Calidifontibacter indicus: one gene and its partner. Each later gene encodes a partner of the first gene's protein in a complex. Links are inferred from orthologs where the notes say so. Each region holds a gene or a part of one and is shown on either strand. Other genes may lie near its edges. The genes, in order: DFJ65_RS09210 and DFJ65_RS16155.

Evidence for each region.
Region 2: the proteins of DFJ65_RS09210 (region 1) and DFJ65_RS16155 are in contact, whole or in part, in a solved structure (PDB 8BNU), measured with the Escherichia coli proteins. The link is inferred for Calidifontibacter indicus from one-to-one orthologs.

What each region holds. Positions count from the first base shown.
Region 1 is NZ_QTUA01000001.1:1,926,947-1,935,271, forward strand. The notes cover bases 2,362-5,335. They hold DFJ65_RS09210 (3-hydroxyacyl-CoA dehydrogenase NAD-binding domain-containing protein), read left to right. Parts: upstream 2,362-2,754; coding sequence 2,755-4,917; downstream 4,918-5,335. Other genes in these bases: DFJ65_RS09205 (acetyl-CoA C-acetyltransferase), read left to right, coding at 2,362-2,716; DFJ65_RS09220 (SRPBCC family protein), read right to left, coding at 5,303-5,335. Also shown: DFJ65_RS09195 (TetR/AcrR family transcriptional regulator), read right to left, coding at 1-552; DFJ65_RS09200 (enoyl-CoA hydratase-related protein), read right to left, coding at 549-1,367; more of DFJ65_RS09205, read left to right, coding at 1,505-2,361; more of DFJ65_RS09220, read right to left, coding at 5,336-5,752; DFJ65_RS09225 (phytoene desaturase family protein), read right to left, coding at 5,782-7,371; DFJ65_RS09230 (Dps family protein), read right to left, coding at 7,404-7,958. UniProt on the Escherichia coli protein: Catalyzes the formation of a hydroxyacyl-CoA by addition of water on enoyl-CoA. Also exhibits 3-hydroxyacyl-CoA epimerase and 3-hydroxyacyl-CoA dehydrogenase activities.
Region 2 is NZ_QTUA01000001.1:3,398,656-3,406,891, reverse strand. Bases 2,063-4,947 are described here. They hold DFJ65_RS16155 (acetyl-CoA C-acetyltransferase), read left to right. Parts: upstream 2,063-2,802; coding sequence 2,803-4,092; downstream 4,093-4,947. Other genes in these bases: DFJ65_RS16150 (3-oxoacyl-ACP reductase), read left to right, coding at 4,089-4,947; DFJ65_RS16160 (TetR/AcrR family transcriptional regulator), read right to left, coding at 2,063-2,697. Outside these bases: DFJ65_RS16165 (acyl-CoA dehydrogenase family protein), read right to left, coding at 1-1,948; more of DFJ65_RS16160, read right to left, coding at 1,981-2,062; more of DFJ65_RS16150, read left to right, coding at 4,948-5,447; DFJ65_RS16145 (MaoC/PaaZ C-terminal domain-containing protein), read left to right, coding at 5,561-6,436; rpmG (50S ribosomal protein L33), read left to right, coding at 6,764-6,934; DFJ65_RS16125 (hypothetical protein), read left to right, coding at 7,475-8,191.

The DNA of each region.
Region 1 (8,325 bases):
CGCCTGGGCGCGGGTGAGCGTGTCCGACCGCAGCCACTCGCGGACGGCGCCCTTCGCCATGAGGCAGTAGGCCCGCAACGCGGCGCGCTCGGGTGAGTGCTCCGTGCTGTCGGTGCCGAGGCCCACCATCTGCAGGATCTTCCGGGCGGCGATGTCGTCGGCGGTGGCCAGGATCCGTTCCACCTCCGAGTCGCCCGCAATGCCCTCGGGCCCGGTGACGGCGATGTAGGTGCGCCCGTGGCGCGCGACGGTGTCCAGGAACCAGTCGACGCTGTGCTCGACGCGCTCCCGCACCGGGCGGTCCTGCGGCACGTCGGCGTCGTCGATGTTCGGCACCAACACCATCGCCCGCACGACCTCGAGGTAGAGGTCGCGTTTGGTGCCGAAATAGTGGTGGATCAGACCACGGGTGACCCCGGCCGCGTCGGCGAGCTCGATCGTCGACACCTGCGAATACGGGCGCTCACCGAACAGCCGCACGGCGCAGCCGAGGATCTCCTCGCGGCGCGCGTCGGCCTCGAGCCGGCGGTGCCGACCCGCCGTCCCGGTCACCACGGAAGGAAGTCCGGCAGGTCGTCCGCGACCCGGCCGGGGAACTGCGGGGCGCGCCGCTCCAGGAAGGAGGTGACGCCCTCGGCGGTGTCGGCGCTCGACCCGCAGGAGGCGATGAGCCGCGAGTCGAGATCGAACGCCGCATCGGGGGAGGGGAGAGCACTGATCCGGTGCAGCCCCTTGCGGATGACGGCAACGGACACCGGAGCTGTGACGGTGGCGAGTTCCTCGGCGAGTTCGAGCGCCCGTTCGAGCACTTCGTCCGCCGGGCGCAACTCGGTGACGAGCCCTGCCGCGAGTGCCTCCGCGGCAGGGATCAGTCGTCCGCTGACCATCCAGTCGGTGGCGCGGCCCATGCCGACCAGGCGGGGGAGGAACCAGACCGAGCCGCCCTCGGGGAAGAGGCCGCGCCGGCCGAAGACGAACCCGAAGCGGCTGTCGTCGGCCGCGATCCGGAAGTCGGCGGGAAGGATCATCGTCGACCCGACCCCGACGGCGGCTCCGCGCACGGCGGCGATGACGGGTTTGTCCGATTCGTACATCGGCCGGGTGACGCGGGAGGCCGGCTCGAGTTCTTCGGTTGCGTCCGTGATCCGGCCGCCGCCGAGGGCGCTGAGGTCGGCGCCGACGCAGAAGTCGCTGCCTGCACCCGTCAGCACGATCACGCGGACGGCGTCGTCCCGGTTCGCGGCGACCAGTGCCGCGGCGAGTTCGTTCGCCATCTGGTTGGTGTACGCATTGCGCGCATCGGGTCGGTCGAGCGTGATGAGCGCTGTGTGTCCGGTGATCTCGAACCGGACCTGGGCGTCGGTCATGGTGGCCTCGTGCATCCGTTGCGGGCGTGTCGGTCGCCATCGTGGACGCACTGTTGACACTCTGTCAACAGCCCGCCGATACTCGGATCACGCCCCGGAACGGCGGCGTTCGACCTGCTCCGAAAGGACCGCTCTCGATGAGCACCGAAGCATTCGTGTACGACGCGATCCGCACCCCGCGCGGTCGCAACCGCGGGGGTTCCCTGCACGGCACCAAGCCGATCGACCTCGTCGTCGGCCTCATCGACGAACTGCGTCGCCGTAACCCTTCGCTCGACCCCGCGCGCATCGACGACGTCGTGCTCGGCGTCGTCTCGCCGGTGGGCGACCAGGGCTCGGTCATCGCGCGCACCGCGGCGATCGCGGCCGGCCTGCCCGACACGGTCGGTGGCGTCCAGCTGAACCGGTTCTGCGCATCGGGCCTCGAGGCGGTCAACACCGCGGCCCAGAAGGTGCTCTCCGGCTGGGACCACCTGGTGATCGCCGGTGGGGTCGAGTCGATGTCGCGTGTGCCGATCGGGTCGGACGGCGGCGCCTGGGCGAACGACCCGGCGACGAATTACGACTCCTATTTCGTGCCGCAGGGCATCGGGGCCGACCTGATCGCCACGATCGAGGGCTTCAGCCGGGAGGACGTCGATGCCTATGCCGTGCGTTCTCAGCAGTTGGCGGCGAAGGCCTGGGCGAACGGCTACTTCTCCCGCTCGGTCGTGCCGGTGGTCGACCGCAACGGGCTGGTCGTGCTCGACCACGACGAGCACATGCGTCCCGATTCCACCGTCGAGAGCCTCGGGTCGCTGAAGCCGGCGTTCGCCGGGATGGGTGAGGCTGGCGGGTTCGACGCCGTCGCGCTGCAGAAGTACCACGCGGTCGAGCGGATCAACCACGTCCACACCGGCGGTAACTCCTCCGGCATCGTCGACGGGGCCGCGCTCGTGCTCGTCGGTTCGGAGCAGATCGGTCAGGAGCTCGGGCTCACTCCGCGCGCCCGCATCGTGGCCACCGCCACCAGCGGCGCCGACCCGACGATCATGCTCACCGGTCCGACGCCGGCCACCCGCAAGCTGTTCGACACCGCCGGCATCACCGCCGACGACGTCGACCTGTTCGAGATCAACGAAGCCTTCGCGTCGGTCGTGCTGAAGTACCAGCGCGACATCGGCATCCCGGACGAGAAGCTCAACGTCAACGGCGGCGCGATCGCGATGGGGCACCCACTGGGTGCGACCGGCGCGATGATCCTCGGCACGATGGTCGACGAGCTCGAGCGGCGTGACCAGAAGCGTGCGGTCGTCACCCTCTGCATCGGCGGCGGTATGGGTGTCGCCACTCTCATCGAGCGCGTCTGAACGCGCGAAACAGGCTGCGAACCAAGGAAATCGAACTGATGAGCAACTCGAACACGATTCGTTACCAGAAGGACGGCGACGGCGTCGTCGTCCTCACCATGGACGACCCGAACCAGTCGGCCAACACGATGAACGCCGACTACATCGCCTCGATGCGCACCGCCGTCGACCGGTTGGTCGCCGAGAAGGACGACATCACCGGCGTCGTCATCACCTCGGCGAAGAAGACCTTCTTCGCCGGTGGCGACCTCCACGACCTGATGGCCACCCGCAAGGAGCAGGCGCAGGAGTTCTTCGAAGGGATCGGCGAGGTCAAGGCGCAGATGCGTGCCCTCGAGACCCTCGGCAAGCCCGTCGTGGCGGCGATCAACGGTGCCGCGATGGGCGGCGGCCTGGAGATCGCTCTTGCCACCCACCACCGCGTCATCGCCGACGTCAAGGGCGCCCAGGTCGGGCTGCCCGAGGTGACCCTCGGTCTGTTGCCCGGCGGTGGCGGGGTCGTGCGCACCGTCCGCATGCTCGGCATCGCCGACGCGCTGCTGAAGGTGCTGCTCCAGGGCACCCGCTATGCCGCCAAGGACGCCCTCGAGCTCGGACTGGTCGACGAGGTCGTGGGCAGCGTCGAGGAGTTGGTGCCGGCGGCGAAGGCATGGATCGCCGCCAACCCCGAGGCCCAGCAGCCCTGGGACGTCAAGGGATACAAGATTCCGGGCGGCACGCCGACGAACCCCGCGTTCGCGGCCAACCTGCCGGCTTTCCCGGCGAACCTGCGCAAGCAGCTCAAGGGTGCGAACTACCCGGCGCCGCGGGCGATCCTCGCTGCCGCGGTCGAGGGCGCGCAGGTCGACTTCGACACCGCGCTCGTGATCGAGTCGCGCTACCTGACCGAGCTGGTCACCGGACCGGTCTCGAAGAACATGATCAAGGCGTTCTTCTTCGACCTCGAACACATCAACCGGGGCGGCAGTCGGCCCGCCGACCAGCCGAAGTACACCGCGAAGAAGGTGGGTGTGCTGGGGGCCGGAATGATGGGCGCCGGCATCGCGTACGTCTGTGCCCGCGGCGGCATGGAGGTCGTGCTCAAGGACGTCTCGCTGGAGGCGGCCGAGCGCGGAAAGGGTTACTCGGCAAGCCTTTTCGACAAGGCTGTCGCGCGCGGCAAGTCGAGCCAGGAGCAGGCGGACGAGGTGCTCGCGCGCATCACGCCGACCGCCGACGCCGGCGACCTCGCCGGGTGCGACCTCGTGATCGAGGCCGTCTTCGAGAGCGTCGAGCTGAAGCACAAGGTCTTTCGGGAGATCGAGGAGGTCGTCAACGCCGACGCCGTGCTCGGCTCGAACACCTCGACCCTGCCGATCACTGGCCTCGCCGACGGCGTGCAGAAGCCGGAGAACTTCATCGGTCTGCACTTCTTCTCCCCGGTCGACAAGATGCCGCTGCTGGAGATCATCGCCGGCGACAAGACCAGCGACGAGACGCTGGCGAAGGCGTTCGACATCGCGCAGCAGATCCGCAAGACCCCGATCGTGGTCAACGACAGCCGCGGGTTCTTCACCAGCCGCGTCATCGGAACCTTCCTGAACGAGGCCATCGCGATGGTCGGCGAGGGGGTGCACCCGCAGTCGGTCGAGCAGGCCGGTCTGCAGGCGGGCTACCCGGCCGCGCCGCTGCAGCTCGCCGACGAGCTCAACCTGACGCTGATGAGCAAGATCCAGAAGGAGACCCGCGACGGTCTCGTGGCCGACGGCAAGGGGGACTCCTACTACGAGCACCCCGCCTACGCCATCGTTGACTCGGTGATCGAGCAGGGCCGCAAGGGCAAGCTCGGCGGCGCCGGCTTCTACGACTACGCCGACGGCAAGCGCACCGGCCTGTGGAAGGGCCTGGTCGAGAAGTTCGCTGGCGACAAGGAACTCCCGTTCGAGGACATGAAGGAGCGCATGCTGTTCGCCGAAGCGCTCGAGACGGTGAAGTGCTTCGACGAGGGCGTGCTGCGTTCGGTCGAGGACGCCAACATCGGTTCGATCTTCGGTATCGGGTTCCCCGGCTGGACCGGCGGCGTCGTGCAGTACATGAACGGGTACGAGGGCGGTCTTGCCGGCTTCGTCGCCCGCGCTCGTGAACTTGCCGATCGCTACGGCCCGCAGTTCAACCCGCCGGCCTCGCTGGTGGCCAAGGCCGAGGCGGGGGAGACCTACTGACCTGATCGGATCCCGATCGACGAGACGGCGCCCGACGGAATGAATCCGTCGGGCGCCGCTTGGTGCCTGCTCACGTACCCGCAGGAACGCCGCGGGTACGGGTGGGTCACCCTGCGTCAGCAGCCCGTTGCGGGTGCCCGGAACCCGGGGAACGGGTTGATGTCGCCCATGAAGGTGTATCGACCGCCGACGCCGCTCTGGTTCACCTCCGAGCCGGTCGCGGTGGCCGGTGCCTCATGAACCAGGGCAGCAAGACCTGATCCAGGTGTTCCGCGACAAGGATCGCCGGGACTGATCAGCCGGAACGCAGTGGCCCCGACCGCGTCGGTGGGCGGGGCCACTGCATTCGCCGCCCGGAGCCGACCGCGAACTTCAGAAAATCCGGTCAGGGTTGGTCGGCGCGTTCGGCGAGCAGGGCCAGACGGAGCATGGACTCGCGGTTGCGTGGGGTGATTGCGGCCTGCCGGGCGACCATGGGTACGGCCTTGATCGGCCCGCTGTCCGCGTCCTCGGCCATCGTGATCGTGGTGCCGCCGTCCGCGGCTGGTTCCAGCGTCAGGGTGACCACCGCGGTACCGAACGGGCGCGTCTTCGCCCGGATACGCAGCAGCCGAGCGGGCTGCGACTCGAGCACCTCGGTGTCGTCGTCCAGCAGCAGCGGCCAGGAACCGACGCTGTGATGCAACTTGGTGCCCGCGGCGGGGAAGCCCCGCTCGACCGCCCGCATCCTGGACGCGCCCACCACCCAGCAGGGGTACCGCCAGCCGTCCGCGAGCACGTCCCACACCGCTTCGGGCGAGGCGCTGGTGGTGTGTCGAACCTGCAACGTGTCCATGGAGTTCCTCCGTGTGATTGGTGCCGGCGTCAGAAGCGCGGCGTGGTGTTGTCGATGATGCGGCGGAGTCGTCGACCGACCAGGCCTGCACCGCGGCCGACCACACCCCGGTCGCGCAGCGCCGCGTGGGCCGCCATGTGCCCGGCACCGCCGTGCACGCCGCCGCCCGGGTGGATCGCGGCGCTGCCCAGATAGAGGCCGCGGACGTAGGTGCGTGGGCCGCCCAGACCGGTCACCGGGCGCCACATCGCCTGCTGGAACAGCTGCATGGTGCCGCCGCCGACCGCGCCCCGCCCGAGGTTGGCGTCGGCCTGCGCGAGGCTTCGGGGGGTCTGGTCCCAGCGCTCGACCACCAGGTCACGCCAGCCGGGAGCGAACCGATCGAGCATCTGCTCAGACCGCCCGATCAGTTCGGCCGCGGCGTCCTCGTCCTCGAGGCCGCGGGGCAGGTGGGTGTACAGCCACAGCGCCTCGGTCCCCGCGGGGGATCGGCTGGGGTCGATGGTCGTCATCTGCCCGATCAGGGCGAACGGGTGATGCGGGATCCGCCCGGCACTCAGCTCGGCACTCCAGGTGACGAGCTCGCGGTGGTCGCCGCCGACATGGACCACGCCGGTGCCTCGGGCAGCCGCCGCCGTCCAGGGCATTGGTGCGGACAACCCGAGGTTGAGTTTGACCGTCGGCAGGTCCCAGGTGAAGCGGTCCATCCGGGCCCGGATGCCGGCCGGGACGTCGTCGAGCAGTTCCCCGTACAACATCGGCGCGCTGGTGTCGGCGATCACGACGCGTGCTCGCAGAGCCTCACCGGAAGCGGTCTGCACGCCCTGCACGCGGTCCCCGGAAGTCTCGATCCGGGTCACCCGATCGCCGGTGCGGATCTGCACCCCGGACGCCTGCGCGCGGGCGGCCAGAGCCTGCGCCAGGCCGCCGGTGCCGCCGCGGGGCGAAGGGAAACCGACGTCCTGGGCGAGCATCGTCATGATCCAGCCGTAGATCCCGCTGCCGGGTGCATCGGGTGGGATGTCGGCGTGCATCGCGTTGCCGGACAACAGGTTCCGTGCCGCCGACCCACCGAACCGCTCCCGGCTCAGCTGTTCCACCGGCAACAGCGCGAACCGGGCGAAGTCGAGCAGCTGGGAACCACCCACCGCGCGCACCAGCGCAGGCAGGGAGCGGATCGGGGGCCACTGCAGCAACAACGCGTCGAGCAGCGGCCCCTTCACCGAGTCATACGCCTCGACGAGCCGACGCCATTGGTGACCGTCCCCGGTGTGTCCGGCATCGAGATGCTCGGCGGTGACCGCGGGGTCCGCGGATAGCAGATCGCCGTGCGTGTCGGACGGGTCCGCGAGGTGCGCGACGACCCGGTCGGTGCGGGCCCATTGCAGGCCGTACCGCTCGAGTTCGAGCCCCTTGAGCACCGGCGAGGCCAGCGCCAGCGGATGGCACGCGCTGAACTCGTCCATCACGAAGTCGCCCACCTGCCGGTGCGCGACCGCCCCGCCGACCACATCGCGCTCCTCGAGAACCACCACCTGCCAACCCTGCTCGGCGAGTTCGATGGCGGCAACCAGGCCGTGGTGCCCCGCGCCGACGATCACCGCGTCGTAGTGCGTCATGCGACTCCCATCCGGGTCGTCGGGGCGAGCGGTCAGGGCTTACGGGTTTTTGCCGCCGCGCCCTTCTCGGTGGTGGTGCCCGCGTCCGCCAGGACGCCGGTGTAGCTCTCCAGGTGGGCCCGCACGAACCACTGGAACTTCTCCAGCTCGGCGGTGTGACCGATCACCATGTCCTGGGTGACCGGGTCGAGGTCCTCGAGTTCCTCGATCACCTTGCGATTGCTGGTGATGACGCCTTCGTAGACCTTGTCGAGGGCGCCGAGGTGCGCGCCGACCGAGTCGCGCTCGATGTCGTAGTCGTCCCAGTCGCGATCGCGGATGATGTCACCGACCCGGCCGCCGGGGGAGGCGCCGAGGGCGGCGATGCGCTCGGCGACCTCGTCCGCGTAGCCACGGACGAGCAGCACCTGCGGGTCGATCATTTCGTGGACGCCGATGAAGAAGGGCCCGACGACATTCCAGTGGGCGTGCTTCAGGGTGAGGTGTAGGTCGTTGTAGGCCGACAGGCGCACCTGCAGGAGTTGAACGATCTTCTCCGACTTCGCCTTGGTCAGGCCGGGGAGAGTGAAGCTGGTCTTGTCCGCCATCGTGACGTCCTTTCGGTGGGATGCCGCGCGGCGCACGGCTGACTCCCCATCAAATCAACGGCCGGGCCGCGTGTGGGTCTTCGGCGGTCGCCCCATTGGGGTGGTATCGGTGTCGACCCGCCCCCTGCCAGGCCGAGTTCCTTAGTGCGGACGGCACGTGACGACGTGGCTAGGCAGTCGGGTCGGCCCTCGCCTACCGCGGCATACCACTGCAGACCGCATACTGCGGATCGAAGCACGCCATCCAGGGCTTCCACGAGGCGCTGCGCTGCGAACTGCTGCACGAGAAGTCACCGGTCAGGGTCACCATGCTGCAGATGCCGGCGATGAACACCCCGCAGTTCGGGTGGGTGCTGTCCAGGCTGCC
Region 2 (8,236 bases), 1.5 Mb from region 1 along the record:
AGGCGAAGGTGGTGCTCGGCGTGCCGGTGGCGATCGGCGCGGTGATCAGCGACTCGGGGATGCCGAGGCCGTCGACCAGCGAGTGCACATACGGACGCAGTTCCTGGCACAACTGGTTGACGGTGGCCGTCACCTGACGCGAGCGGCTGGTGTTGAGCCGTCCGTGTTCGAGGAACCACGCCTTGTCCTGCTCGATCGACGACAGCGCGTAGAGCGACAGCACCTTGCCCATGAGCGTCTTGGCGTCGCCGTCGGGCATCTGCTCCAGCGCCTCGAGCGAGTCCTCGAGCACGCAGCGGTCGACGTGGGTGCGCGCCGCGAAGAGCACGTGGTCCTGAGCGTCGTTGAACAGCTCGAACCCGTTGTCCTTGGTGGCCTTGCGCAGCCGCTTGCCGACGGTCTCCAGTGCGTGGTCGGCGCGCTGCTCGAACATCGACAGCTGCCAGCCGTGGTCGTCCATCGCCGACTCGTGGTCGCGGCCGCGGGCGATGTCGCGCAGACGCTGCAGCCCGGCACGGCCGGCGGTGCGCTCGACCAGACCCTCGGCGACCTGCTTGGTGACGAGTCCGGCGAGGTCGGCCATCGCGAGGTCGCCGAACATCTCCTTGTACTCGGTGAGCAGACCCTTGGCGACCAGCTGCAGCAGCACCGTGTTGTCGCCCTCGAAGGTGGCGAACACATCGACGTCGGCACGGGCCTGGGTGAGCTGATTCTCGGCGATGAAGCCGGCGCCGCCGCAGGCCTCGCGCGCGGTCTGCAGTGCCTCGATGGCGTGCCAGGTGCTGACCGCCTTGAGCCCGGCCACCCGGGTCTCGAGCTCGCGGATCGCTTCCTTCGGGTGCTCCTGACCGTCGGGCAGCGGGGTGCCGTGGAGCTCCTGCAGCGTCTCGGTGACGGAGTTCTGGGCGAAGGTCAGCGCGTACGACTTCGCCAGCAGCGGGAACAGCTTGCGCTGGTGGGCCAGGTAGTCGAGCACGACGATCTCCTGCTCGGCGCCGGGCGCCTCGAACTGCCGGCGCCGCGCCCCGTAGCGCAGCGCGATGGCCAGCCCCTTCTTGCCGGCGCTCGCCGCGCCGCCGCCCACACACACACGTCCGCGGACGAGGGTGCCGAGCATGGTGAAGAAGCGTGCGTTCTCGTTGGCGATGTCGGAGTGGTAGGTGCCGTCGGAGTCGAGGTCGGCGAACTTGTTGAGCAGCGCCTCGCGCGGGATGCGCACCTGATCGAAGCTGAAGGTGCCGTTGTCGACGCCGGGCAGGCCGCCCTTGACGCCGTTGTCGCCGATGGTGACGCCCTTGATCGGGTTGCCCTCGCCGTCGCGCACATCCATCAGGACGGCGTGCACGCCGTACTCGGCGAACGAGTCGCCGGCCGGGGTGCGCAGTTGACCGAAGACGACGGCCATCCGCGCGTCCTTGGCGGCGTTGCCGATGTAGGTCTTCGCGGCGCTCGGGGTGGGGGAGTCGACGACGAGTTCGTCGGTGGCCGGGTCGAAGGTGATCGTGGTCTCCAGGCGCTGCACGTTGGAGCCGTGGCCGATCTCGGTCATCGCGAACGACCCGAGGATCTCGGCGTTCATGATGCCGCTGAGCACCTTGTCGTGGTGGCGGGCCGAGCCGAGCCGGGCCACGGCGCCGCCGAAGAGCCCGAACTGCACGCCGCCCTTGACCAGCAGCGACAGGTCGCCGTAGCCCTGCATCTCGAACAGTGCGCACGACGCGCCGTAGTCGTGGGTGCCGCCGTAGGCCGCCGGGAAGCCGACGCGTCCGTGGCCGAGCGCCGCGATCTTGCCGAGTTGGTCGGTGACGCGCTCGCGCTGCTCCTGGGTGGAGGCGCCCGGGTCGCCCAGCAGCAGGGCCGGGTCGGCCTGGCCGCGGAACTCCTCGCGGATCTCGCGGTAGTGGCCGTCAAGGGCGTCGCGCAGGCCGGTGGCGATGGGGTCATTCATCGGTGGGACTCCGTTCGTCGAGTGACTCGAGGTCATCGGTTTCGAGGGGAGAGGTCGGAAGTAGTGGCGGCTTCGGCTCCGTCGACCGGACGCAGCACGCCGGTGAGCCCGACGGACGCGAACTCGGCGAGGTGTTGCACGACCTGCGCACGGGGCGGACGGTCGGGGTCGGCGAGCCAGCGGTCGGCGGCCTCGCGCACGTATCCGACGAGCGCGTGCCCCCACGTGCGTGCGGGGGAGGTGTCGCGGCCGGCCGCCGTGAGCGCCGCGGTGAACAGTTCGGACAGCCGTCCGGCGATCGCGTCGGTCAGCCCGGCGACCGGGTCGGCCTCGGCGGGCAGGTCGACCAGCGGACGGCGGACGACGAACCGGTAGACCTCGGGGTCGTTCTCGACCAGTCGCAGGTAGCTGTCGATCACCGCGACCAGCACCGCGTGCGGGTCGGCGTCACGCAGCGAGGCGGGGTCGTCGGGGTCGATGCCGGAGGAGATCGCCTTGTCGAAGTCGCTGAGGATCAGTGAGTCGACCGCCTCGACGACCGCGAGATAGAGCCCGAGCCGGTCGCCGAGGTGGCGGTAGATCACGGTCTTGGAGGTGCCCGCGGTGGCCGCGATGTCGTCCATGCCGACGGTCGCGCCGTGTTTGCGGATGGCCTTGATCGCGGCTTCGACGAGTTGTCGGCGCCGCTGCACCCGGTGGGTCGTCCAACGGGTGTCGCGGCCGTCGAGGCGGTTGGTCTCCGAAGTCATGATCTGCCAAGAGTATCTGAAACTCTGCGTACCTGCTACTCTGGGTATCGGTAAATTTCGACGGCGCAGACGCCGTCCGATCATCGAACCACGGGAGTGACCCACATGAGTTCCAGCGCGCGTGACGTCTACGTCATCGGCGGAAACCGCATTCCGTTCGCCCGCTCGGGCGGCAAGTACCTGAAGGCGTCCAACCAGGACATGCTCACCGCCGTGATCGACGGTCTGGTGGCCCGCTTCAGCCTCAATGGCGAGCGACTCGGCGAGGTCGCCGCGGGTGCCGTCATCAAGCACGCCCGCGACTTCAACCTGACTCGCGAGTGCGTGCTCGGCTCGCACCTCGACCCGACCACCCCCGCGTACGACGTGCAGCAGGCGTGCGGCACCGGCCTGCAGGCCGTGGTGCAGGTGGCCAACAAGATCGCGCTCGGTCAGATCGACTCCGGCATCGCCGGTGGCACCGACACGACGTCCGACGCCCCGCTGGCCGTCAACGACGACCTGCGCAAGACGCTGCTCAAGGCCAACTACGCCAAGAGCCCCGCGCAGCGCGTGCAGGCCCTGCTGAAGGTGCGCCCCAACCAGCTCGCGCCCGAGCAGCCCAAGAACTCCGAGCCGCGCACCGGCCTGTCGATGGGCGAGCACATGGCGATCACCGCCAAGGAGTGGGGCATCACCCGCGAGGCTCAGGACGAGCTCGCGGTCGCCTCGCACCACAACCTCGCCGCCGCCTACGACCGCGGCTTCTTCGACGACCTCGTCACCCCCTATCTCGGTCTCACCAAGGACCAGAACCTGCGCCCCGACTCCTCGGTCGAGAAGCTCGCCACCCTCAAGCCGGTCTTCGGCAAGGGCGAGGGAGCCACGATGACGGCGGGCAACTCGACCCCGCTCACCGACGGCGCCTCCGCGGTGCTGCTCGGCTCGCAGGAGTGGGCGCACGACCACGGTCTCGCACCGCTGGCCCGTTTCGTCGACGCCGAGACCGCGGCTGTGGACTACGTGCACGGCAACGAGGGGCTGTTGATGGCCCCGCCGTACGCCATCGCCCGACTGCTCGAGCGCAACAACCTCACGCTGCAGGACTTCGACTACTACGAGATCCACGAGGCGTTCGCGTCGACCGTGCTGTGCCACCTGGCCGCGATGGAAGACGCGGAGTTCTGCAAGACCAAGCTCGGCCTCGACACCCCGCTCGGGTCGATCGACCGCGCCAAGCTCAACGTCAACGGCTCCTCGCTGGCCGCCGGACACCCGTTCGCGGCCACCGGCGGCCGCATCGTCGCCTTGCTGGCGAAGATGCTCCACGAAAAGGGCGAAGGCAGCCGCGGCCTCATCTCTATCTGTGCAGCCGGCGGCCAGGGCGTCGTCGCAATTCTGGAGGGATCCAAGTGACTGACGGATACACCAAGTTCGTGAACGGCGGCTTCGGCAAGAAGATCGCCGGCACCGTCGGCCTGCCGCAGCCGACGGTCCTGCGCCGCTACAAGGTCGGCCAAGACCTCCTCGAAGGTCCGGCCGCCATCGCCGGCGTCGGCGAGGCCCCGGCGCTCGAGGTCGTGCGCAAGGTGCTCGCCGACTCGGGTGTGAGCGTCGTTGAGGCACAGGCCGATTCGACCTACGACAGCAAGCTGTCGGCGATCGTCTTCGACGCCACCGCGGCTCGCACCATCGACGAACTGCAGCAGCTGCGCGCCACCGTCGGCCCCGCGATGAAGTCGCTCGGCAAGAACGGCCGCATCATCGTGCTCAGCGCCGTGCCGGCCCAGGAGACCGACGTCGAGGCCGCCGCCACCCAGCAGGCGCTCGAGGGCATCACCCGCAGCCTCGGCAAGGAGATGCGCGCCGGTGGCACCGCCAACCTGCTGCGCATCGGTGAGCAGGCATCGGACGACGCGCTCGCCGGCCCGCTGCGCTTCTTCCTGTCGGCGCGCTCGGCCTACGTGTCGGGTCAGCCGGTGACGATCGACGCCGGCGACGTGCCGACCGTCGAGGACGTGCACGTGCCGCTCGCCGGCGAGGTCGCCGTCATCACCGGCGCCGCCCGCGGCATCGGTGCCGAGATCGCGAAGGTCTTCGCCCGCGCCGGCGCGAAGGTCATCGCCGTCGACATCCCGGCCGCCGGCGATTCCCTCGCCAAGGTCGCCAACTCCATCGGCGCGACCGCCCTGCAGCTCGACATCACCTCGCCCGACGCGGGCGAACGCATCGCCAAGGCCGTCGCCCAGCACGCCGACAAGCTCGACATCATCGTGCACAACGCCGGCATCACCCGCGACAAGCTGTTCGTCAACACCGACGAGGCCCGCTGGGGTTCGGTGCTCGACGTCAACCTGCAGTCGCAGTTCCGGATGAACAAGGTGCTGCTCGACCCGTCCGTCAAGGGTGGCCTGAAGGACGGCGGCCGGATCGTGTCCGTCGCCTCCATCAGCGGCATCGGTGGCAACCGCGGCCAGTCCAACTACGCCGCGTCCAAGGCCGGCGTCATCGGCATGGTGCGCCAGCTGTCGCAGGAGCTCGCCGACCGCAAGATCACCGTCAACGCCGTCGCGCCGGGCTTCATCGAGACCGAGATGACCGCGAAGATCCCGATGGGCACCCGCGAGGTCGGACGGCGCCTCAACTCGCTGCTGCAGGGCGGCCAGCCGGTCGACGTGGGCGAGGCCATCGCCTTCTTCGCCGAGCCGAGCTCGGCCGCGGTCACCGGCCAGGTGCTGCGCGTCTGCGGCCAGTCGCAGCTCGGCGCCTGAGCGACCCGTCCGAACAGATCGGTCTCACAGATACCGTCACTCCTGACCGTCCCGTCGCCGGCCCACCGCCGGCGACGGGACGCACGGGCAAGACGCAGGAACAGGAAGCAACGATGACCAGAACCATCGAACTGAAGGCGACGCCCACGCTGGGTCCGATCCTGGCCAAGGCCGCCGCCACCGGCTTCGTCCGCAAAGGCCGCACGCTGCCCGACGTCCGCGTCGTCCAGCACGGCGTACGCATCGACCAGGGCGCGCTCGCCGCCTACGACCAGGTGTGCGGGTTCCCGGTGACCCACCTCGTGCCGTCCACCTACCTGCACGTGCTGGTGTTCCCGCTCCAGGTCAGCCTGATGGCCGACAAGGAGTTCCCGTACCCGCTGATGGGCAGCGTGCACCTGTCCAACACGATCACCCAGCACCGCCGCGTCGACGCCCTCGAGGTGCTCGACATCGAGGTGCGGGTCGACAACCTGCGCCCGCACTTCCGCGGCGCGCAGGCCGACTTCATCGCCACCGTCAAGGTCGGTGACGAGGTCGTCATGGACGAGGTGTCCACCTACCTGTTCCGCGGCCAGAAAGTGCCCGGCGAGGTGCCGCTCAAGGCCGACGAACCCGAGCCGGCCGACGGCCCCGGCGTCACCTGGGCGCTCACCGCCGACCTCGGACGCCGGTACGCTGCCGTCTCCGGCGACGTCAACCCGATCCACATGCACCCGCTCACCGCGAAGGCGCTCGGCTTCCCGACCACCATCGTCCACGGCATGTGGAGCAAGTCGAAGATGCTCGCCGCCGTCGAGAACCGCCTGCCCGAGCGCTACACCCTCTCCGTCGAGTTCAAGAAGCCGGTGCTCATCCCGGGCAAGGTCAAGTTCGTCGCCGGAGAGACCGCCACCGGCTGGAACCTCGTGCTCCGGTCGGCCCGCGAGGGCACCGTCCACGCCGTCGGAACCGTCGTCAGCGCGGGCGCCGACGGCTCGATTTCGTGAATCGAGCAGACGTCCGGTAATCTCTTCGCTGCGCTACCGAGCGGTTCGGGAACACCCCGGACGTCGGTGGAGGCAGGCCCCTATAGCTCAGTCGGCAGAGCGTCTCCATGGTAAGGAGAAGGTCAACGGTTCGATTCCGTTTGGGGGCTCTGGTCCACGTCAGGGCCTTGGAATGAACTCCGAGGCAGATGTGTTCCCCCTGGCGGGGTAGCTCAGCTGGTTAGAGCGCACGACTCATAATCGTGAGGTCGCGGGATCGAGCCCCGCTCCCGCTACCAAATCCCAAGCAGTACCCATATTCATTCGTTTTCGAGAGCAGGTTGCCCCGTGGCTAGCAAGAGCGCAGACATCCGTCCCAAGATCACCTTGGCGTGCGTGGACTGCAAGGAGCGCAACTACATCACCAAGAAGAACCGCCGCAACAACCCCGACCGGTTGGAGATGGCCAAGTTCTGCCCGCGTTGCGGCAAGCACACCGCGCACCGCGAGACCCGATAAGTCTCTTCGCGGCTCCTTCGCAGTCGAAACCCCCGGCGCTCGCGCCGGGGGTTTCGTGCGTCCCGCCGCGGTGAGCCTGGCGCTGTGGTCTGGTGGGTGCCACCTCCGGCAGTGCGGGTGCTCGACCTGCTTCGTGCCGGTGGGGAGTGAGCGCCGGGGGTTTCGTGCGTCCCGCCGCGGTGAGCCTGGCGCTGTGGTCCGGTGGGTGCCACTCCGGCAGTGCGGGTGCTCGACCTGCTTCGTTTCGACGGGTGCATCAACAACCCGCTGGTCGAGTAGGTGCGAGCCCGCTAGGGCGAGCGCCGCGATCGAGACCTCCCAGGGTGTTCGAGGCCGCTGGCGGGAGACCACACGGGGGTAGCGGGACCTCATTTGGATACCTGTAGTATCGGCGCGGGGATGTGACTTTGTGCAAACCCTTGTGCTAGAGGGCCCACTCGGGGCTACGCTGGCACTGCTCGGCGATGGTGACCCTCGGCTTCGGCCGGTGAACCTGACCCACAGCGCGGACACTTCGGGAAATTTTCAGGGGATAACAACATGGCTGACACTCGTACACCGGATCGCTCGATCTCACGACGCACGCTCGCCAAGGGCGCCGCGTGGAGCGTCCCGACCGTTGCCCTCGCGTCCGCTGCGCCGGCGCTGGCCAGCTCGATCCAGGTACCTCCGACGTTCACCTACAAGAGCGCGAACAAGATCCCGGGCAACAGCTGCAAGCCCGTCTGGTTCAAGGGTTACGTCTTCAACTTCACGGTGTGCAACCCGTCGCCGGTCGACATCTGGATCCACACCGTTTCCTACGTGCTATCGGGCACCAACGTTGCATACGCCCCGAACCCAAACCAGTTCCCGATGCTCATCCCGGCGAACCAATGCCGCGACGTGGGCTTCAACGCCACGAACAACGGCAACAGTGCCAACGACGTGTTCACGGCAACGCTCACCGTGGTCTGGGACCACACGCAGGACGGCAGCGACAGCACCGATCACAACCCTGTGGTTGTGCCCATCAGTGTGACTTCGACGCCGCCGATTCCCGAATGCGAAGACGCGAAGAAGACGGCTGCTGCGGCGTCCGAAGGCACGTCTTCCACGAGCTCGTCTGCCGCGAAGTCGTCGGCTCCGGCCTCGTCCAGCTCGGCTCCGGCGTCCTCGTCCGCACCGGCCTCCACGAGCGCACCTGCATCGACGAGCGCTCCGGCAGCCCCGGCCTCGCAGGCACCGACGAGCACCGCCGCGCCGTCCGGCTCCTGATCAGCTCCGCACGCGAAGGGCACCGGCCACGGCCGGTGCCCTTCG